2 regions of the Acidovorax sp. GW458-11-26-14-TSB4 genome follow, and region 2 is predicted to be linked to the other one. Evidence: riboswitches for the same ligand, from Rfam matches in the RefSeq annotation. Region 2 holds a riboswitch; the other holds the start of a gene.
The links. Region 2 has a riboswitch for glycine ahead of AC07X5_RS16610 (D-amino acid dehydrogenase). Riboswitches for the same ligand answer to the same signal wherever they lie in the genome.

Region 1 (8,401 bases), on a different contig from region 2:
TTCGGTGGCGTTTTCGAGCGCGCCGAGCGGCAGGGCGGATTGCATCAACATGGGGCAGGTCTCAGGCAGGGGACAGGGGCGTTGCGGTTACGCGTTTTTCGCGAACTCGGTGTAGTCGGTTTCGCTCAACAGCGCGTCGAGTTGGCCGGCGTCGCTGAGCTTGACCTTGAAGAACCAGCCGGCGTTCAGCGGGTCGGAATTGGCCAGCGACGGGTCGGCGCGCAGGGCTTCGTTGACCTCGACGATCTCGCCCGAGACAGGCATGTACACGTCGGCCGCGGCCTTGACGGATTCGACCACGCCGGCCACCTCGCCCTGGGCGAAGCTCTTGCCCACTTCGGGCAGGTCCACGAACACCACGTCGCCCAGGGCATCCTGGGCGTGCACGGTGATGCCCACCACGGCTGCGTCGGCGTCAGCGGCGTTGATCCATTCGTGGTCTTTGGAGAATTTGACGGTCATGGGGAAAGCTCCTGGGCTTTGAAAAATGAAGGAATCTGCAATGTAGCGGGCCCGGCCCGCTGGCGGCGTGAAATCAGCCGCGGAAATAGTTGGCGGGTACGAAGGGCATGGCACGCACCTCCATCGGCACGGCCTTGCCGCGCACGATGGCGTTCACCCGGGTGCCGATGGCTGCAAATGCCGGCGTGACGTAGCCCATGGCCACGGGCTCGTTCACCGTGGGGCCCAAGAGGCCGCTGGTGACTTCGCCGATCTTCTGGCCATCGGTGCTCTGCAATTCGGTGTGCTCGCGCACGGGTACGCGCTCCAGCGCCACCAGCCCCACGCGCTTGCGCGGCAGGCTGGCGGGGTTGTCGATCTGTGCCAGCACCTTGTCGGCACCGGGGAAACCGCCTGCGCGTGCGCCCCCGGTGCGGCGCACCTTCTGGATGGCCCAGTTCAGCGCCGCCTCGGGCGGGGTGGTGGTGGTGTCGATGTCGTTGCCGTACAGGCACAGGCCGGCTTCCAGGCGCAGCGAGTTGCGTGCGCCCAGGCCGATGGGCTTGACCTCGGGCTGGGCCAGCAGCGCGCGCGCCAGGGTCTCGGCCTGGGCCGCGGGCACCGAGATCTCGAAGCCATCCTCGCCGGTGTAGCCGCTGCGCGTGACGAAGCAGTCGCAGCCGGCAATGGTGTAGCTGCCGCCGGTCATGAACACCAGTTGCTCGATGCCGGGAGCCAGGCGCGCCAGGGCGTTCACGGCCTGCGGGCCCTGCAGCGCCAGCAGGGCGTGGTCGGGCATGGGCTGCACCTCGCAGCGCTGGCCGATGCGCGCCTGGATGTGGGCGATGTCCCCCACCTTGCAGGCGCCGTTGACGATCACGAACAGCGTGCCGTTGCCCTGGTTGAAGAACATCAGGTCGTCGATGATGGTGCCTTCGTCGGTTAGCAGCAGGCCGTAGCGCTGCTTGCCCACGGGCAGGTCGACCACGTCCACGGGCACCAGGGTCTCGAAGGCTGCGGCAGCGTCCGGGCCGATGAGCTTGAGCTGGCCCATGTGCGATACGTCGAACAGGCCGGCTGCGGTGCGGGTGTGCACATGCTCGGCCATGAGGCCTGCGGGGTACTGCACAGGCATGGAGTAGCCGGCAAATGGCACCATGCGGGCGCCCAGCTCCAGGTGCAGGGCGTTCAGCGGCGTGGTGAGCAGGGGGGCAGCAGGGGCAGACATGGGGCGGACTCCGGGCAAATGAAAGCCGCAACCCATGCATGGATTGCGGGATTTGCCCTGCTGTCCGCTTTACCTGAGAGATTCACCGCACCACCCTGGCTGGCGGCTGCGGCTTGCTCCTTCGGTGGATGGCCTGCGCTGAGTTGCGCGGCCACCTCTCTCCAGCAAGGGAACGCCTGCATCCCTGCAGGCGCTTGCCAGTCCTTTTGCCTGAGCGTTCGGGGTGTCCCTGCGCCTTCGGCGGCCTTCTCAAGGAAGGCTCTCTCCTGACGTTGGCGATTCTAACTACTTTGAATACACCAGGTCGCGAAGCGCGAGCGAAATGCCCGGAATGTAGGTGATGATCAACAGGCACACCAGGATCACGCACACGAAGGGCAGCAGGTGCTTGATGATCCGGTCCAGCGATATGCGCGCCACCGTGCAGGCCGCGAACAGGTTCACGCCGAAGGGGGGTGTGATCATGCCCAACGCCAGGTTCACCACCATGATCAGCCCGAAGTGCACCGGGTCCACGCCGAAGTGCATGGCCACCGGGGCGAGGATGGGCGCCAGCACGATGATGGCGGCGCTGGTCTCGATGAACATGCCGATCACGAACAGCGCGGCATTCACGCCCAGCAGGAACATGGCCGGCGACTGCAGCACCGATTCCAGCCAGCGGCCGATGGCGTCCGGCACGCCCGCGCGCGTGATCAGGAAGGCAAAGAGCCCGGCGTTGGCGATGATGAACATGATCACCGCCGACGAGATCGCCGACTTGCGCAGGATGGCGAACAGGTCCTTGGGCTTGATCTCGCGGTAGATCACGATGCCCACGATGAGCGCATAGAACACGGCCACGGCCGATGCTTCGGTGGGCGTGAACACGCCCCCATAGATGCCGCCCAGGATGATCACCGGCATCAGCAGCGCCCAGCCGGCCTGCAGCGTCGCCTTGCCGAAGGGCATACGGCCTTCGCCATCGTTCTTGCCCCAGCCCTTCCACTTGCAGTAGGCCCACACGAAGAGCATCAGCGCAAAGCTGATCAGCAGGCCCGGGCCGAAGCCGGCGATGAACAGCTCGCCAATCGACACCTCGGCGCTCACGCCGTAGAGGATCATGGGGATGGAGGGTGGAATGATCACACCCAGCTCCGCGCTGGTAGCCTGCAGCGCTGCCGCGTAGCTGGTGGGGTAGCCATGCTTGATGAGCGCCGGAATCAGGATTGCGCCGATGGCGAAGGTGGTGGCCACGGAGGAGCCCGACACCGCCGCAAAGATCATGCAGGTGAGCACGCAGGTCATGGGCAGGCCGCCCTGCACGCCGCCCACGATGCTCTTGGCAAATTCGACCAGCCGGCGCGAGATGCCACCGGTCTCCATCAGATTGCCCGCCAGGATGAAGAACGGAATGGCCGCCAGTGGAAACTTGTTGATCGAGGCGAACATCTCCTTGACGGAGATGAGCATGTTGGCGTTGGAGGCCTGGATGCCCAGGATGGAGGCCAGGCCGATGGAGACGGCCACGGAGATGGTGAGCGCAAAGCACAGCACCATCGTGGAAATCATGACCAGGCTCATTGGGCGGTCTCCAGTTCCAGGCGCAGGGGATCGAGCAGGTTGCCGATGATGCCGAAGATGCAGAACAGCCCGCCCACGGGCATGGCCAGGTAGGCCCAGAACATCGAGACCGACTCCAGGCCCGCCATGCTCTGCACGCCACCGCGCACCGAATAGTCCCAGCCCCACCAGATGATCACGCCGATCAGGGCCAGCGCGGCCAGCGCCACCACCCAGTCGAGCACGCGGCGCATGCCGGGCTTGCTCCAGCGGTAGAGCACGTCCACGCTCACCATGGCGCCCTGGCGAAAGGCCGCCGGGATGGCCAGGAACACCATCCAGATCAGGCTGAAGCGGATCAGCACCTCGGTCCATTCGGCTGGCTGCTCCAGCACGAAGCGCATGAGGATCTGGAACATGCCCAGGGTGGAGGCCAGCGCCAGCATGGCGCAGGCCCCCAGCATGGCGATGAAGGTCGTCCACCGCTCAAAGGTCAGAAAGGCGTTTTTCATGGGGCACGGCCCGGCAAGAGCAAAAAGGGGGGAGGAAAAAGACAAGAACCAAACGTCCGCAGCGAGGGGCTGCGGGCGTTTGGTTCACAGGGGGGCAGGCAACGCGGCGGCTTACTTGACGTCGCGGATCTTGTCGAGCGCGGCCTTGCCGAACTGCTTCTCGAACTCGGCGTTCACGGGGGTCAGGGCCGCCACGAACTTGGCCTTGTCCACGTTGTCGATCACGGTCATGCCCTTGGCGCGCAGGTCGGCCACGCCCTTGGCATCGTCTTCGTCCACGCGGGCGCGGTTGGCCTTGGTGCCCTCCTTGGCCGCGTCGATGAAGGCCTGCTTGTCGGCGGCAGAGAGCTTGTCGAAGGCGCCCTTGTTCATCACGAAGATGCAGGGCGAGTAGACGTGGCCGGTGAGCGTCAGGTGCTTTTGCACCTGGTCGAACTTGGCCGAGATGATCACCGGTAGCGGGTTCTCCTGGCCGTCCACCGTGCCTTGCTGCAGGGCAGTGAACACCTCGGGGAAGGCCATGGGCGTGGTGATGATGCCGAAGCCCTTGTAGGCCGCGATGTGCACCGGGTTCTCCATGGTGCGCATCTTCAGGCCCTTGAGGTCGGCCGGGTCCTTCACGTCGCGCTTGCTGTTGGTCATGTGGCGGAAGCCGTTTTCCGCCCAGGCCAGGGCCTTGAAGCCCTTGGCGTCGAACTTGGTCAGCATCTCCTGGCCGATGGGGCCATCCAGCACGGCGCGCGCATGGGCCTTGTCACGGAACAGGAAGGGCACGTCCAGGATCTTGGTTTCGGGAACGAAGTTGGGAACCGGGCCGGTGGAGCTGAAGGCCAGCTCTTGCGTACCCAGTTGCACGGCCTCGATGGATTCACGCTCGCCGCCCAATGCACCGTTGTAGAAGGTCTGCACCTTGTAGCGGCCGCCCGTGCGCTTTTCGACTTCCTTGGCAAAGGTGTCGATGGCCACGCCCTGGTGGGAGTTCTGGGCCGTGGAAATGCTGATGCGCATGGTGGTCTGCGCGGCAGCGGTGGCCACAAAGCCGAGCGCAAGGCTCAGGCCAACGACGAGTCGGGTCAGTTGCATGGTGTCTCCTGTTGTTGATGGGCTGGCTTTCTGCGGTGTGCCATGCCTGTTTGAGGTGCTGCCACAGAGTGTCAATCCTCCGCCAAATTATGGCGGTGCAACATGGAGACGGGCATCCGGGTTTGTGCTGGTAAGCGTGCTTACGAACCGGTGGAGCCTTTGGCGGCGTCGTGTGGGCGACAGGCCAATGGAATGGGCAGGCCCTTTGCCAAGCGCCCCGGTCTGGCGGTAACCAGTCCGGGGCCCTGTCGTTTCGTGCGTTCCGGTAAGAGCGCCTCGATGGATGAATTGTGCGCCGCCCTGCGCAGCAGTTATTTCCATATTTTGCGAGAAATCATTGGTTTGCAGAAAAATTTGCTGCAAATAGCGGTTTGGTTGAATAATTGGCCAAATGGACCGCCTCGACAGAAAAATTCTCGCCGTGCTGCAGAACGATGCGCGCGCCAGCCTGCAGGAGATTGGCCAGGCGGTGGGCCTGAGCCCGTCGCCCTGCTGGGGCCGCATCAAGAAGATGGAGGAGGCCGGCGTCATCCAGGGCTACACCGTGCGCCTGAACCCGCAGGCGCTGGGCCTGTCGGACACGGTGCTGGTGCAGGTCACGCTCGACAGCCACTCGGACAACACGCTCGAAAAATTCGGCGAGACGCTGGCCAGCATCCCCGAGGTGATCGAGGCGCACCTGGTCTCGGGCGACTACGACTACCTGCTGCGCGTCGTGGTGAAGGACACGCGCGACTATGAGCGCCTGCTGCGCGAGAAGCTCTACAAGATCAAGGGCATACGCCACAGCCGGTCGAGCTTCGTGCTGCGCACGCTAAAGAAGGCCGACATGCCGTTGTTCGCGGAGTAGGGCGCTGGCACGTTCGCTGCTCTGCTGCGGTCAAGCGGGCGCACAATCCTGGCGACCCTTGTCCACAGCACCACCATGAACCTGCGTTTCGTCGAAGCCTTCTACTGGGTCGCCTCCCTGCGCAGTGTGACGCGTGCGGCCGAGAAGCTGTTCCTCACCCAGTCGGCCATGTCCAGCCGCGTGGCGGCGCTGGAGGAGGAACTGGGCGTGCTGCTGCTGGACCGCAGCGACAAGCGCTTCAAGCTCACGGTGGCGGGTACGCGCTTTCTCACCTACGCCAAGCGCATGCTGGAGCTGCAGCGCCAGCTCAAGGCCGAGATGGGCTCGGGCGGGCCCATGGAGGTCTCCATCCGCCTGGGGGCCATCGAATCGGTGCTGCACTCCTGGCTGATCCCCTGGATCGAGCAACTGCGCAAGGACAACCCGCTGCTGGAGCTGGAGCTCACGGTGGAGACCACCCCCGTGCTGCTCGACCAGATCCGCCGCGGCGCGCTGGACACGGTGTTCGCCGCACTGCCGGCGTCGGCCGAGGGCATCCGCACACAGGCGCTCACACCGATGGAGATGGTCTTCGTGGGCAACAGCAAGCTGCACCGCAAGCGGCGCTATGCACTCGCGGACTTTGCCGAGACCGACATCCTCACGTTCCAGCGCGGCTCGCAGCCGCACGTGACCCTGCTCGACGTGCTGCGCCAGGCCCAGGTGGAGCCGCGCTGCGTGCACACCATTTCTTCCATCTCGGCCATGGTGCAACTGGTGCAGGGCGGCTTCGGGGTGGCCACGCTGCCGCGCCAGGCCGTGCAGCGGCTGCTGGCATTCCCCGACCTGCGCCCGCTGGCCTGCGAGGCCGAACTGCGGCCGCTGCCCATCCACCTGAGCTACCGCGAAGACCCGGCCTCTCCGGCGGTGGACGGCGTCGTGCGCTCGGCCCTGGCCTTTGTCGAACTGCAGGCCGAAGTCGGCAAGGGCCGCGCCAAAAACCTGAAGACAGGCTGACAGCAGAGGCCGCGCACAACGGCATCACGGCGCATCCAGGCGCCACGGCTGCCTTTTTCCTGCTTCTGCGGTGCCGGCCCAAGCACCGTGCAGGCCAGCGCGCCGGGGCCATGCATGCTGTTGGTGCAGTCCCGCCGTGCCGGGCGCACGCCTGCCTTCGCCATGGCGGTGCAGGCGATGGCCCATACGGGACTGCCAGGGTGCCGCAGCTCCCGACGGGGGGGCAAATGCCGTATCTCCGGCCTCCTAGGGTTTTCACTTAGCACCAAGTTGGGTGAGTTGTGCTCCAGGGTAGTGCATCGAAAAAATCGATGAGCTGATAGAAATTTTTTGAATTTGCCAGCCCCGGTGGCACGCCAACACAATCCACCCCATCGTCATGCATTTGACATTTCGCAACGCAAGGAACCCACGGTGGACTCCACACACAACAACACACCCCAGGTCTTTGGCCCGCAAGGCAGCGACAACCCAAGGCACGTGCGCAGCGTGATCCGCCAGGGCCTGTGGACCTCGCACACCAGCGGCCTGGCCGACGGCCACGTGCAGGGCAATCTGGTCATCCTGCCCGAGGTGCAGGCCGGCGACTTCCTGCGCTTTTGCCAGCGCAACCCCAAGCCCTGCCCGGTGCTGGCGGTGAGCGAGCCGGGCCAGTTCTCGCTGCCCACGCTGGGCGAGGGCATCGACATCCGCAGCGATGTACCGCTGTACCGTGTGTGGCGCCATGGCGAACTGGCCGAAGAGGTGGCCGACATCTCGGCCCTCTGGCGGCCCGACCTGGTGACCTTCATCCTGGGCTGCTCGTTCTCGTTCGAATCGGCGCTGATCGAGGCCGGCATCCCGCTGCGCCACATCGACGAAGGCAAGAACGTGGCCATGTTCCGCACCAATGTGCCCACCGAGCCGGCCGGCCCCTTCGGCGGCGCCATGGTGGTGACCATGCGGCCCATGAAGGCGGCCGACGTGATCCGCGCCGTGCAGGTGACCTCCCGCTTTCCCAACGTGCATGGCGCACCGGTGCACATCGGCGACCCCTCGCTCATCGGCATCGCCGACCTGGCCAAGCCCGACTACGGCGACGCCGTGGCGCTGATGCCCGATGAGATCCCCGTCTTCTGGGCCTGCGGCGTCACGCCCCAGTCCGCCATCCTGCACGCCCAGCCCGCGTTCTGCATCACCCATGCCCCGGGCTGCATGCTGATCTCCGACCTGCTCAACCACCAACTCGCCAGTTTCTAAACCAGGAGCCTCCCCATGAAGACCATCGCTTTCACCATGTGTGCCCTCGCGTTCGCCGGCATCGCCCAGGCCCAGGCCAAGTGGGACCTGCCCTCGGGCTACGCCACCAACACCTTCCAGGTGCAGAACCTGCAGCAGTTCGCCCAGGACGTGGACAAGGCCACGGGCGGCAAGCTCAAGATCACGGTGCACCCCAATGCCTCGCTGTTCAAGGCCAACGAGATCAAGCGCACGGTGCAGTCGGGCCAGGTGCCGGCGGGTGAGTTCATCCTCTCGGGCGCGGCCAACGAGTCGGCGGCCTACGGCCTCGATTCCATCCCCTTCCTGGCCACCAGCTATGCCGACGCCAAGCGCCTGGACCAGGTCTCGCGCCCCATGCTCACCAAGACCCTCGCGTCCCAGGGCATGAAGCTGCTGTACACCGTGGCCTGGCCGGCGCAAAGCCTGTACTCGACCAAGCCGGTCGCGGCGCTCAAGGACCTCAAAAGCACCAAGATGCGCGCCTTCAAC
Region 2 (8,401 bases):
CCACGGCGTGACCGTGGTGGTCGCTTGAGGCGGTGCGCACCTTGCGCACCGCCGCCGCTGCCGGGTTGCTGGCGCTGGCCGCCTGCGGCGCCTGGGCCGCGGATGCCGGCGAACTAGCGCGCGGCAAGGAACTGTTCAGCAAGGTCCAGCCCGCCTGCGCCGTGTGCCACACGCTGCAGGCCGCAGGGGCCGAGGGGCAGATCGGCCCCGCACTGGACGAGCTCAAGCCCAATGCCGAGCGCGTGCTGCGCGCCCTGAAGGCGGGCATCGGCATCATGCCGTCCTACGCCGACAAGCTCAGCGACAAGGACATGCGGGCACTGGCCAGCTTTGTCGCTCAGGCCTCGGGCGCCGCGCCCTAGGCGCGTTGCTCAGGCCTTCGACGCCGCAGGGAACAGGCCGGCCGTGCTGCGTTGGGGCATGCCCGTGAAGGCGAAGTCCAGCTCGGGCGCCAGCCCGCTCACGATGCGTGCCACCGACTTGCCCGAGCCGCAGGCATGCGTCCAGCCCAGCGTGCCATGGCCGGTGTTGAGGAACAGGTTGGCCAGTTTCGTCTTGCCGATCAGCGGCACATTGCTCGGCGTGGCCGGGCGCAGGCCGGTCCAGAACTGGGCCTGGCTGGCATCGCCGGCGCCCGGGAACAGCTGCTCCACGCGGCGCACGATGGCCTCGCAGCGCACCTGGTTCAGGTCGCGCTGGTAGCCATTGAGCTCGGCCGTGCCGGCGATGCGCAGGCGGTCGCCGCGCTCGCTGGTGTAGCGCGAAAACACCAGCTTGTACTCGTCGTCCGTGAGGCTCACCTGGTAGGCCATGCTTGCATCCTTGACCGGCATGGTCACCGAATAGCCCTTGGCCGGGTAGATGGGCAGGCGGATGCCCAGCGGCTGCGCTAGCAGCGGGCTGAACGAGCCCATTGCGAGCACGAAGGCATCGCCGTGCACGCGCTCGAAGCGGCCTTCGGCGTTGGTCACTTCCACATGGTCGATGCGCCCGCCGGCCTCGCGCAGCGCTGTGATGTGGTGGCCCAGGCGGAACTGCACGCCCGCCGCCTCGCACAGGCGCGCCAGCTCGCGCGTGAAGGCATTGGCATCGCCCGATTCGTCCTCGGCCGTGTAGGTGGCCCCCGCCAGTTGCGGGCGGATGTGGGCCAGTGCGGGTTCGATGCGCACGGCCTCGTCGGCGCTCACCACCTGGCGTTCGCATCCCAGGGCGCGCATCTGCTCGGCCGGCGCCAGGGCGCCGTCGAACTCCTTCTGGCTGGTGTAGAAGTGCAGGATGCCCTGCGTGCGCTGCTCGTAGGCGATGCCCGTGGCGGCGCGCAGTTGCTGCAGCGTGTCTCGGCTGTAGGTGCCCAGGCGCACGATCTGCTCGATGTTGTGGCGCGTGCGTGCCGGCGTGCAGTTGCGCAGGAAGGACAGGCCCCAGAGCCACTGGCGCATGTCGGCGCGCAGGCGGAACAGCAAGGGGGCATCTTCCTTGCCCAGCCACTGCAGCACCTTGAGCGGGGCGCTCGGGTTGGCCCACGGCTCGGCGTGGCTCACCGAGATCTGGCCGCCATTGGCAAAACTGGTTTCCGCGCCGGGCGCACCCTGGCGGTCGATGACGGTCACCTCATGGCCGAGCTGTTGCAGGAAATAGGCCGAAGTCACGCCGAGCAGGCCGGCACCAAGAACGATCACACGCATTTGAAAGCCTTTGAAAGGGCAATCACCGGGCGGCGGCGCGTGTGCAGCACGGCGCCGGAGCGCAATGTCCGGAGCACGCAGCAGGCACGACGCATGTCGCCCGGCTGCCGCTCCCCCTGTCCTTGGTACCTGAGAGATTCACCGCGGGCCCCTCATGGGCTGCGGCTTGCTCCTTCGGTGCGCTGCATGGTGCAGCGGCTCTCCAGACGGCCTTGATGATGATGGATGGTGCAGTACGGGACCTGAGCGTGCATGGGAGTTTGCGCCTTCGGTGAGATGGCTGTCGCCACCTGCTCTCCTGCGGTGTCCATTCTAGGGCGCAGAAAGACGAACGCCGCAGCTAATGTGCGGCGTTCGTTGCTGATAAAAGGCCAGGCGCTGGCCCGTCAGGCGTCAGTTGCGGCGGGGGTTGTCAGGGTTGCTGTCGCGGCGGTTCGACACACCATCGCCATCGCGGTCCCTGTCGTTGCGGTTGGAAATGCCGTCACCGTCACGGTCCCAGCCGCCACGGCGCATTTCCCAGCGGCCATCACGTTCTTGCCAGGTGGGCTGGCGGTAGGCATAGCCGGGGCGGGCCTTGACCCAGTGGCCGGCCACCCACACATGGCGCCCGCCACGCCAGTCCCAGTGGCCTTCTTCCCAGACCATGCCGCGGCGCGGGGCAGGCACCGCTTCACGGCGGGGTGGGGGTGGGGCGGGGATCACCTGGCCGGACTGGATCACCACCGTCTGTGCAACGGCCACAGGGGCAAAGCTGCCCAGGGCCAGCGTGCTGGCGATCAGGGCGGCGGCGGAAATGGTTTTGTAGGTCATGAGTGACTCCTTTTTCAATGTTGTGGTTTCGCCTCTGTATGGTGGCGAGGCCGGGGCGCGGGGTCTGTAGGCGCCGCGCCTCGCCGCCTGTAGGCGTGTGGGGCCGCTCTCGGCGGCCTCGGCCACCATCAGTTGCGATACGGGTTGTCCGGGCGGCGGTCGTGGCGGTTGGGCACGCCGTCACCATCGCGGTCCCAGCCGCCGGGGCGCATGTAGTGGCGGCCGCCACGCTCTTCCCAGCGCGGCTCGCGGTAGTAGTAGCCCGGGCGGGCCTTCACCCAGTGGCCGCCGATCCATACGTGGCGGCCACCACGCCACTCCCAGTGGCCGGGCACCCAGGCCATGCCGCGGCGGTGGGGCGGCACGGCCTCGTAGCGGGGCGGTGGGGGCGCGTGGTGGTATTGCACGGGCACGACCTGCAGAGGGGCGAGCGCAGGGCGTTGCACGGGGGGGTGGTACGAGGGGGCGCCGGTCTGGATGACGACGGTGGCACTGGGCGATGCCAGCGCCGGGGCAGCAGCGCCCAGCGACAGCAAGGCCAGGGAAGCGGCGGCGAGGGCAATACGGGCCATGAAGGTCTCCTTGCAAATGATTCCTTGCGGAACCGGAGCCTTGATCGTGGTCGCTTTGCGTCAAGCCGGTGTAGTGGCGGTGCGAAGAGTTGTAAGCGGGTGTTGCTGCGGGCCGGCCTGCGCACCCAAAGCGTGATTTATGTCACATCAGCGCACGAGCAAGGCCAGGGCCGGCGGCAGCACCAGCCAGAAGCCAGATACCGGCATCAGCACCACGCCGGCTGCCACCAGGGCCAGCAGGCACCAGCCCATGGGCCGCAGCGCTACGGCCGGCTGGCTGCGTTCGAGTGCCGTCACCTCCCAGGCCAACAGGGCCAGCACGGCGCCGAACAGCAGGAACCAGATGGCGTTGCCGATGTGTACATCGCCGGCCACGGCGTTGAACACGCCACGTTGCCACAGCAGTTGCCACTGCGGCGCGAACAGGATGGCGGCCACCACCGTGTGCAGCAGAGCCACGGCCAGCAGCCAGCGGCCTTTCCAGGGGCGGGTGGCCAGCAGGGCAAGGGAGGGAGGCAGGGTGTGCATGGAGTTCTCCTGGGAGGTGGGATGGGGGGTCAGCCGATCCAGTGCCCGGCCCGGGTGTGCACCTGGGCCCGGATCTCGGTCAGCAGGTGCATGAGCCCGAGCCAGGCGCGTTCGAACGCCGGCAGCTCCGGCGGCACGGCAGCCAGGTGCCGGGCCAGCACCTTCTGCTGCGCCGCCACCGGTGCGGGCGGCCGGCTCTTGCCGGCGAAGTCGAAGACCGGCTGCGTGAAGGGCTCGACCTGCCAGGCCTGCGTGATCGAGAGGGCGGGCACCAGCTCACTGGTGAAGGTGGCGAGGTCCATCGACGCACCGACCAGCCCCAGCGCACCATAGGCCTGCAGCACGTCCCGGCTGCGCTCGGTCGATGCGGGCTGCAGCAGTGCACGCCAGGCCTGCAGCACCCCGCTGCGGAATGCGGGCGACAGCTCGCGCGTGCATCCGAAATCGAGCACGCCGAGCCGCCCGTCGGGCAGGAACAGGAAGTTGCCCGGGTGCAGGTCCGCATGCATGTGACCGAGGCCGAAGGTGCAGTGCATGAACCAGTCCCAGAGCAACTGGCCGGCCTGGTTGCGTGCGGCCTGCGGGGGCTCGCTGCGCAGCCATTCGCCCAGGTGCAGGCCCGGCAGGTACTGCTGGGTGAGCACCTGCGCACGGGTGTGCGAGGCGATGGGCCGCGGCAGCACGATGCCGGGCAGCGCCGCATGCTCGGCGAACCACTGCAGCTGGCGGGCTTCGTGCAGGTAGTCCACCTCGTGCCGCAGCGTGCGCTCGATTTCCTCCAGCACCCGCTCCACCACCACATCGTCGGGCAGTGGCAGGTCGCTGTGCGCCAGGGCGCGCAGGCTGGTGCGCAAGAGGCGCATGTCCGAGGCGATGGTGGCGGCAATGCCCGGGTACTGCACCTTGACCGCCACGGCCCCATGCCCCGCCAGTTCGGCGCGGTGCACCTGGCCCAGGCTGGCCGCGGCAAAGGCCTGGGGCTCGAAGCGGGTGAACAGGGCCTCGGGCTCTTGCCCGAAGGACTGGCGGAACACCCGGCCCACCAGCGCGCGGTTGAGCGGCGTGGCCTGGTGGCAGGCGCGCGCCAACTCGCGCCGCACGCCCTCGGGCAGAAAGCTGCTGTCCATGCTCAGGATCTGCGAGACCTTGAGGGCGGTGCCGCGCAGCTGCCCCATGGCCTGGAACAGGATGCGGCCCATGGCCGCTTCGTGGCGGGCCTGGGCATCGGCCTTGGCTGCCTCGTCGGCGGCGGCGGGACGCATGCGTTCGCCCAGCCGGGCCAGGCCCAGGCGCGCGGCCGCCACACCGGTGATGGTGCCGCGCGCCAGGGCGCCGGTGCGCGGGGCCTTGGTGCCGCGCGTCATGCCCGTGCCAGCATGGCCCGCACGATGCGGCGGTGGAATGGCGCCACCACGGCCATATAGGCATGGCCCAGCGGGTTGTGGATGTGCACCACCGTGCCCAGGGCCAGCACGGCCTGCCCACCCTGCATGCGCTTGTGCAGCGAGACCTGCACATCGAGGTGCTTGTCGTCCTGGCCCATCACCACCTCGCGGTCCGACAGGTGGCGGATCTCGAAGATGCCCACCCGGTCGCCCACGCGGTAGCCGCTGGCGTCGCGCCGCGTGCCATCGTTCAACTGGCCCAGGCCCTTGAGCCCGACCAGGCGCACCAGGCGGTTGCGCAGCGCCATCAGCGCCCGCGTCCAGCCCGGCGTGCGGGCCACCACGTCGAGCCACGATTGCAGCGCGCTGTGGCCGGGCGCAGGGTCGGCGGTTTCATAGCAGTCGGCGAACTGGGCGCCGGGCAGGCGGGCTTCGATCACGCTGCCGGTGGGCAGTGGCGTGGCGCGGATGGTGCGTCGCATGCTCATGGCGCGGCCTTGCGGGTACGGGGCTTGCGGGCGGCTTTGGCTTTCGGCTCGGCGGGGGTGGGCTCGGGCGCCTGCGGCCTGCGCGGCCGGCCCGCCGCGGCGCCGTCGCCCAGCGAGGCCTTGGCCATGCGCAGCACGCCGATGAGCCCGCTGCCATGCTGCATGAAGCGCGCCATCTGGCTGCGCAGCACGAAGCCGCCCAACTGCAGCATGCGGTTGACCAGGCCCGCGCGCAGCGCGGTAACCAGCACCCCAAGCGACAGATCTACCAGTTGCGTGGTCTCTGCGAATTCGTCCGAGGTGTCGGCCAGCCAGTAGGCCACCACGCCGGCCAGGTAGTCGCCGAACAGGCCGCTGGCCACGCCCTTGAAGTCGCAGGGCTCGATCTCGCCACTGTCCTCGGCCGCGGTGAGGAAGTCCGCCACGGCCTCGCGCAGCGCCTGGCGCGAGGCCAGGGGCTCGGCCCACATGGACAGGGGCGAGCGCCTGGCCAGGGCCATCACCTCGGCCACGAACTCGCGGTCGGGCAGCAGGCGTTCGAGCAGCGCATCGGCCAGGCGCTGCAGCTTTTCCTGCAGCCCATAGTCCGCCAGGCCCGGCGTGGCCAGGGTGTCTTCCAGCGCACCGCGCACGGCCTCGTCCACAAAGCCCAGCACCACGCGGTCCTTGGTGGGGAAGTACTTGTAGATGGTGGCGTCGCCAATGCCCGCCGCGCGCGCGATGTCCTTCATCGTCGTGCCGTCGAAGCCCTGGCGCGTCATCAGATCGACTGCGCTGGCCACGATCTGGCGGCGCGTCGCATCCTGCTGTTGGCGGGTGGTTTTCATTTGCTATCTTTAAATTCAATGAATTTGTAATTTAAAGAATAGTAAATTTTGTTTAAAGCGTCAAGCAGGCACAGCGCCGCCTGGCATACCGAGACGCCAGCGCATGTTCAGGAGAGGCCTTGGCGTCGCATTCCGGTGAAGGCCTCGAACTCCCAGCTGCGCAGCGCCAGCAGCAGGGTGTAGCCCTCGAGTTCGCGCGGCGGCAGCTTCTGGTCCGCCAGATGCTGCTGGGCAAAGTCCTGGGCCACGCGCTGCATGCGTTCCATGAAGGCCGGGGCCAGGCTGCGGCTGATGGTGCCGTGCACCAGCAGCACGCCTTCGCCCGCGCCGTCAAAGCCGCCCGCGAAGTAGTCGAGCAGCGCGTGCTCGCGGAAGTAGTTCATCACAGGCCCGTGTGGGCGCCAGCGGAAGGTCTTGGCCAGCTTCAGGCGGTAGCGGTTGAGCGGGCGCAGCTCGATGATGCCGATGCGGTCGAGCTGGGCCAGGTACTTGATGCCCTCGGCCTCGGAGAGGCGGTAGGTGCTGGTCACCTGCTCCAGCGTCCACTGGCTGAGCACGCAGATGGCCATCAGCAGCAGGCGCTTGTCGGCCACCACGGCCTTTTCCTGCTCCTGTGTCAACTCCTTGAGCAGGGGCTGGCTCTCGGCCACGCGGCGTGCCAGGTCGGCAAAGTCCAGCGCCAGCGCGCGGCAGATCGCGTCGATGCGCGACAGCGGCATGTCCCCCTTGGCCAGCATGCGCTTGACGCTGGACTCCGCCATGCCCAGCTGCTGCGCGAGGTCGGCGTAGGTCATCTGCGCGGTCTTGAGTTCCTTCTTGAGGGCGGTGACGAGGTCGGCGGTGGTGCTCATGGGTATCGATTATCGGTACCTGTGGTGCATTTGGCAGCCCTTTGCACAGATTTCGGTACCGATTTCGCCCTCGGCATTCCCACACTGCGCCCCACCAACCACTCCCGGAACCCGAACCATGCCACTGCCAATTCCTCCCCGCGCCACGGGCCCGTCACGCCTGGAGGCCGCACTGCTGCTCGCTGCCGGCGCGCTGCTGGCGCTGGCCGTGTTCGGCCCGGTGCTGCACGACAGCGCCCACCAGCACGGCTTTGCCGACCAGCGCACGCTGCTGGGCATTCCCAGCGCCCTGGACGTGCTGAGCAACCTCCCGTTCGCCATGGCCGGGGCCCTGGGCCTGGCGTGGCTGGCCCGGCTGCCGTCGGGAGCCGTGGATGGCGTGTCGCGCGCCTTGGCGGGCCTGTTCTTCGCCGGCCTGGTCTGCACCGCAGCGGGCTCGGCCTTCTACCATTGGCGCCCCAGCGACTTCGGCCTGATGTGGGACCGGCTGGGCATGGTGCTGCCGTTCGCGGGCCTGCTCGGGCTGGCGGCGGCGGGCCGCGTTAGCCAGCGTGCCGGCATTGCCACTGCGGGGGCCGTGCTGCTGGGCGGCACGCTGGCCGTGCTGTGGTGGGCGCTGTCGGGCAACGTGTTGCCCTGGGCCGTGGTACAGCTGGGCGGAATGCTGGTGGTGCTGGCGCTGGCCATGCTGCCGCGACGGGGTGGCGCTCTGGCCGTGCACCTGGGCGCGGTGATCGCCTTCTATGGCGTGGCCAAGCTGTTCGAGGCGGCCGACCATGCGGTCCTGGAGGCCACGGGCCAATGGGTGTCGGGCCACAGCCTCAAGCACCTGGCCGCCGCCGCAGCGGCGCTGCCGGTGCTGTCCGCCCTGGCGGGCCTGCTGCCACGCAACGCGGGCCATGGCCCTGTCGCCACAACCGGGCAGAATGGCGCCCAGCACCGGTCCGCAAGCAGGCCGATCACCGCGCCCGAAATGCCGTTCCTGCAAACCAAGATGCCAACGAGGAGAGACGCATGAGCACCGAGACCCCTTCTGCGGGCGCACGCCCCCTGCACGGCAGCCCCGGCGCCCAGGGCAGCCACGCAGGCCATGGCGGCCACGAGGATCCCAACCAATTCGCCCTGCTGCGCCAGCGCCGCTTCGCGCCCTTCTTCTGGACGCAGTTCTCGGGTGCCGCCAACGACAACCTGTTCAAGTTCGCCTTCACGGTGATGGTGACCTACCAGCTCAGCGTGGGCTGGCTGCCGCCAG

Region 1: another riboswitch for glycine. It lies ahead of gcvT (glycine cleavage system aminomethyltransferase GcvT); the one in region 2 lies ahead of AC07X5_RS16610 (D-amino acid dehydrogenase).

What each region holds. Positions count from the first base shown of each region.
Region 1 covers NZ_JBWKYR010000028.1:2,958-11,358, forward strand. Annotated here, with positions in the region: gene gcvP (aminomethyl-transferring glycine dehydrogenase) at 1-51, opposite strand, end outside; gene gcvH (glycine cleavage system protein GcvH) at 88-462, opposite strand; gene gcvT (glycine cleavage system aminomethyltransferase GcvT) at 536-1,669, opposite strand; glycine riboswitch at 1,720-1,844, opposite strand; glycine riboswitch at 1,858-1,948, opposite strand; gene AC07X5_RS29345 (TRAP transporter large permease) at 1,955-3,232, opposite strand; gene AC07X5_RS29350 (TRAP transporter small permease) at 3,229-3,723, opposite strand; gene AC07X5_RS29355 (TRAP transporter substrate-binding protein) at 3,835-4,806, opposite strand; gene AC07X5_RS29360 (Lrp/AsnC family transcriptional regulator) at 5,198-5,656, shown strand; gene AC07X5_RS29365 (LysR family transcriptional regulator) at 5,732-6,652, shown strand; gene AC07X5_RS29370 (putative hydro-lyase) at 7,133-7,891, shown strand; gene AC07X5_RS29375 (TRAP transporter substrate-binding protein) at 7,907-8,401, shown strand, end outside.
Region 2 covers NZ_JBWKYR010000007.1:137,725-146,125, forward strand. Annotated here, with positions in the region: gene sorT (SorT family sulfite dehydrogenase catalytic subunit) at 1-28, shown strand, start outside; gene sorU (SorU family sulfite dehydrogenase c-type cytochrome subunit) at 42-362, shown strand; gene AC07X5_RS16610 (D-amino acid dehydrogenase) at 372-1,685, opposite strand; glycine riboswitch at 1,792-1,901, opposite strand; glycine riboswitch at 1,907-1,996, opposite strand; gene AC07X5_RS16615 (YXWGXW repeat-containing protein) at 2,079-2,498, opposite strand; gene AC07X5_RS16620 (YXWGXW repeat-containing protein) at 2,627-3,070, opposite strand; gene AC07X5_RS16625 (DUF6463 family protein) at 3,218-3,598, opposite strand; gene AC07X5_RS16630 (ABC1 kinase family protein) at 3,628-4,962, opposite strand; gene AC07X5_RS16635 (DUF2867 domain-containing protein) at 4,959-5,471, opposite strand; gene AC07X5_RS16640 (TetR/AcrR family transcriptional regulator) at 5,468-6,298, opposite strand; gene AC07X5_RS16645 (helix-turn-helix domain-containing protein) at 6,406-7,149, opposite strand; gene AC07X5_RS16650 (hypothetical protein) at 7,268-8,167, shown strand; gene AC07X5_RS16655 (MFS transporter) at 8,164-8,401, shown strand, end outside.